Regions from separate parts of the Virgibacillus sp. CM-4 genome, predicted to be linked through region 2. Evidence: predicted binding sites of a transcription regulator. Region 2 holds the regulator's gene; the other holds the start of a gene.
What was found. Region 2 encodes LexA, which represses DNA repair genes until DNA is damaged. Its sites were predicted from a motif close to CGAACATATGTTCG; they were not measured.

Region 1: a site for LexA is predicted at 1,021-1,034, ahead of M948_RS38030 (DNA polymerase IV). Genes of this name have one in related genera too.

The regions. Positions count from the first base shown of each region.
Region 1 is NZ_AUQA01000006.1:934,310-936,798, reverse strand. Features, by position in the region: gene M948_RS38030 (DNA polymerase IV) at 1-1,002, opposite strand, end outside; gene M948_RS43730 (hypothetical protein) at 1,184-1,540, shown strand; gene M948_RS43725 (DoxX-like family protein) at 1,647-2,111, shown strand; gene M948_RS38020 (DUF4166 domain-containing protein) at 2,098-2,489, shown strand, end outside.
Region 2 is NZ_AUQA01000006.1:561,106-563,594, reverse strand. Features, by position in the region: gene M948_RS36105 (hypothetical protein) at 1-14, opposite strand, end outside; gene M948_RS36100 (hypothetical protein) at 152-451, opposite strand; gene M948_RS36095 (hypothetical protein) at 516-818, opposite strand; gene lexA (transcriptional repressor LexA) at 1,266-1,889, opposite strand; gene M948_RS36085 (YneB family resolvase-like protein) at 2,173-2,489, shown strand, end outside.

The DNA.
Region 1 (2,489 bases), 370 kb from region 2:
ATCCATACAAACATGGTAAACATCCATAGTCACATTTGTCGGAAGTGGAATAGACCGTGAACGGGAGAACCCACCTCCTGTGGCTTTTGAATAACCAATTCCTAAGTGAATCGTTCTTCCGGCCATGTTAGCAGTTCGAGCTCTCCGGCATACTTCTTCACATAAATCAAGGATACAAACTTCTGTTTCTTGTTTGGAGTAATCACGCAGTAAGGAAATGCCATGGCCAAAACCTTTCTGTTCTGTTTTTACGAAATTCCCAAGTACAGGGCTTAAATCAACGCCCCAAGCATGCCAATAAAGTTGTTCTCCCATAACGCCAAATCGTTTTTTTAAATGATCTAAATCGTAGCGAGCCAGTTGTCCAAGTGTTACAATTCCCATACGATTTAGGTTTTTCTTCATTCGATTTCCAATTCCCCATATTTCTTCTATTGGGAATGGCCATAATTTTTCTTCTACTTCTTCGTATTTGCATTCTGCAATACCTTGTTTTTTAGCATGGAGGTCCATTACAACCTTAGCTAGAAATTTATTATCGCCAATGCCAATAGAGCTCGTAATTCCAAAGCATTCTAGAATGTCTTGTTTTATACGATTGGCTACTTCCCAACGATTACCAAATAGCTTTTCCAAGCCATTCACGGTTACCCAGACTTCATCAACTGAATATGGATGAATAGCTTCTTTAGGTACATACTGATTAATTAATTTTGTTATTTCGGCAGACACATATAAGTAATCGGCCATATGTGCTGGCACAATATATATATCTGGATCATCTGGTAGTTCAAAGAAACGACTAACATTACTAATGCCATATTTCTTTTTTAAAGCTGGGGAAGCAGCCAGTACGATACTTCCGGATCGATTCGGATCTCCTACTACTGCAAGTAGTACCTGCATTGGATCCTTTCCTAATTTAACTGCTTCGACACTTGCATAGAACGAACGCATATCAATACATAGAACATCGTTACGTGGGTACGATGCATAATTCATAGTTATTCACCTTCAATAAGAACATTTGTTCTTATTATATGCAAATAGAACTAATTTATACAATGGAAATTTATACATGTATAGGTAATTACTATCAAATTCTGTATACCGTTTATTATGGGAACCACCATTTTGAGGGTGAAGAATATGTTATATTGAAATGGGGATAGGAGGTAAAGCTATGAAGCGTAAACCAATCTATGTAGAATTACCAATTCAGTCAGACATCAATACGCTATGGGAAATAACACAAAACCCTAACTTGCATGAACAGTGGGACCTTCGTTTTTCATCCATTACTTATTTACCAAGGGAAAGTGAGGAGCAGCCTCAAGAATTCTCCTACAAAACGAAAATTGGTTTTGGCTTCTGTATAGAAGGATGGGGGAAAAGTATAGGAAAAGTTCATACAAAGGATAGGACAAGTGTATCTTCCTTACAATTTGGTACAGACCAAAACCTATCAATTATAAAAGAAGGAGGGGGGTATTGGGAATACAAACCACAAGAAAATGCTACGTTATTTTTAAAAATATAACTATAAAACAAGGTTTGGATGGTTAGGGAAATACTTTGATTTCCTAATTTTTCGCCCGTTAATAAGTTGGGCAACTGCCATAAGTTTCGATGTTTTAAAACGATGGGTGGAAACAGGAGATAGTCCCTCGTCACAATATTTCCGCCTTTTTAGTAGTTGGTTATTCATCTACTTTTTTAGTTTTGTTTGGATCTATCATGGGCTTACTTCCAAGTTAATACACCAACACCCAGCTGAATTATCAATGATGCAAATGACTTTCTCGATAAAAGCAAACGAAGCATCGGTACTAGTTATAGTCACTGGAATGGTAGAGGTAATAATTGGGTTGTTGTGGTTGGGCTACAAGAATAGAGGGTTATTATATAGAATACAGATTGTCATTTTCTTAATATTCGCCATTGTATCCAGCTTAACAGTACCAAGCCAACTTTTTCATCCGTTTAATCCGATAACGTTTAATATGGCATTGTTGGTGATTTCTATTGTGGGACTCACTATTTACAAGAATATTCCCACGGCAAAAAATTGTAAACGAAAGCAAGAAGGAGTTAAAAATGTCCATTTATAAAAAGATTTTAGGGAATGATTTTTATCATCTACACCCTATGTTACAAAAACGGTATGAGTTTAAAGATAGCTATCAATTCAAAGGAAAAGGAGTGATGAGATACATTACTAATAAGTCAAAGTGGTTATTTCCATTGTTCTTATTCAGTCAGAAATATAAGTTATTTTTTCCGGAAACAGGAAAAAGCGTTCCGTTTAAAATTATAAATACACAAACGATAGGGAATAACGGAATGGAGCAGGTGCATTGGGAAAGGGTATTTTATTTTAATGATAAGAAGCGATATTTTAATGCCTCCATGTATCTCGACTTGGAACAAAAGCTTATTCAGGACTATTTAGGTGAGCCTTCTAAATGTTATTCTGATTTATTATTATC
Region 2 (2,489 bases):
TATCTTTCCATCATTTAATCACTCTCTTACGATGTAAATACCAAGTAATTATAGCAAAGTGGCTGCATATAAAATAGCTATATAACCTATTTTTTACAAAAATTTAAAAGTGTAGATATATGTAGAAATTAAGAAGGGAGCCTTCTTAATTTCATCGATTTGTTTGATTTGGTCGGATGATATCATTAACTTCTTTGACAGATGGTTTTTTTCTTTTAGAAATTAAATCGTCTAGCTTCTTCACAGCATCATCAAACTCACGATCGGATATCTGCTTTGAAGCTAACATTGAGCAAAGCATAGCATAAGCCATCGGTGTTGTATCTACAATTACATTTACATCTACATCGGAATTACCGCTGTGTCTTACGGTAGATTTGTTTGAAATTTGATTATCGGAGTGACCATTTTCATTCGGCCGGATTGGAAATAAATTGTTTGCTCTTGGCAATGAGTTTCCCTCACTTTCTAAATAAAGGTAGTGGGATATGAGACATATCCCACTTTCTTAATGCTTAATAGTCACATTTCTTCTTTTTCTTCTTCTTCTTCTTTCTATCTGAATCACCAGCTTCGGATTCTTCATCAGAATCTGAACCACATTTCACATAGGAATTACCGCTATTAGAGACTTTTGCAAAGTTAAAATTACGATTTTTGTTCTTTAAATCGTTGTCGTTATCATTGTCGTTATCGTTTTCGTTAAAGAAGAATTCTCCGTCGAAGCTATCACCATTAGCATCAGTTACACCTTCTACATCGTCATTAGAGTTGTCAAAAACGCGGTTGTTTCTTCCACAGTTATGCTTTCTCCACATATCATCTTTTCCTCCTTTTCGTTGAGATAATGCTATTATATTCAAGCAACGAGAAGCTGAAATGGCTTGTGTCTTATGTCAAAAGTTTGTTTTACTAGAAAAGATGACGTAAATCCATAGAATACAAGGTTTTGGTAATTGAAAATAAGGTAACTGTCTAGGAAGTATTTGGCTCATTTATGGGTAATAGAGGAGAAACTAGCGAAGATGACCAGCCCGTAATAGGCATTCAGATAAGGGAAATATGTAAAACAGCTGTTAGGAAAAAGGCAGTTGTCTTAATTAATACCTTCAATGATAATAGCTTGTAGGTCGGACATGGACCGACAAGCAATAGTTTGTCTTTCATAAACAGCTCTCCTATACTTGGTCTTCCTTATTTGAAGATGCGGTTTTTGTTTACCACTTGATTACTGTTGTAGCAAAAAAACTGCCAAGCGGCAGTTTTTAATGAATAGTACGATATAATCCAATTACCTTCCCTAGGATGGTAACATTATCATAAATTAATGGTTCCATCATTGCATTTTCAGGTTGGAGACGTATGTGGTCTTTTTCTTTAAAGAATCGTTTCACAGTTGCTTCATCTTCATCTGTCATCGCAACAACAATATCACTATTTTGTGCTGTGTTTTGCTGCTTAACAATAACCATATCCCCATCTAAAATTCCCGCTTCAATCATACTTTCACCTTCAATCACCAATACAAATAAATTATCTTCTGGATTGGCACTAGTAGTTGGAAGCGGAATAAATTCTTCAATATTTTCTACCGCTGTTATCGGTAATCCAGCCGTAACTTTACCAATAACTGGGGCATACCTCGCTTCCTCTCTAGGAATTTGACTATCGTCTGAAAGATCAATCACTTCAATTGCTCGTGGTTTCGTAGGGTCTCTGCGAATATACCCCTTACTTTCTATTCTTGATAAATGTCCATGAACAGTTGAACTAGATGCTAGACCAACAGCTTCAGCGATTTCACGGACAGAAGGCGGATATCCTTTTTTCGTTACTTCATCTTTAATATAATCAAGTATCATTTGTTGTCTTTTTGATAGTTTGGTCATGCATTGATCACCTCGCGCATAGAATTAATTATTACTAGTTTACCATCGGGTAATTCTAAATGCAAACGTTCGTTCGAAAAATCGGTTGACAAGATCATATGTTCGTGTAATACTATAAACAGGAAAACGAACAACTGTTCTAAATGATGAGGAGGGATTTTTGCAATGTTTCAGAAACTGACAAAAACAGACGCATTTTACCTCATAGCCTTTGCACTAACTTTAGGTTTCTTATATTATTCTATTATTACAAGTTAAGGAATTTGGATAGGAGATTGGTATTTTGCGCGCCATTATATACTGTAGAGTAAGTACAGATAAAAAGGAACAAGAAACATCATTAGCAAGACAAAAAGATGAGTTATTAGAATTGGCTGCAAGCCATCAGTTTACAGTGGTAACTTGTATTCAGGAACAAGAAAGTGGATATAAAGTAGATCGTGAAGGTATATTTGAGATACTTGAATTAATTTCTGATGGGAAGGCAGATTGCTTACTTATTCAAGATGAAACTCGTTTAGGAAGGGGAAACACCAAGATTGCGCTTTTCCATCATTTACATAAATTAGAGATACCTATCTATACCTCTTATCATGAAGG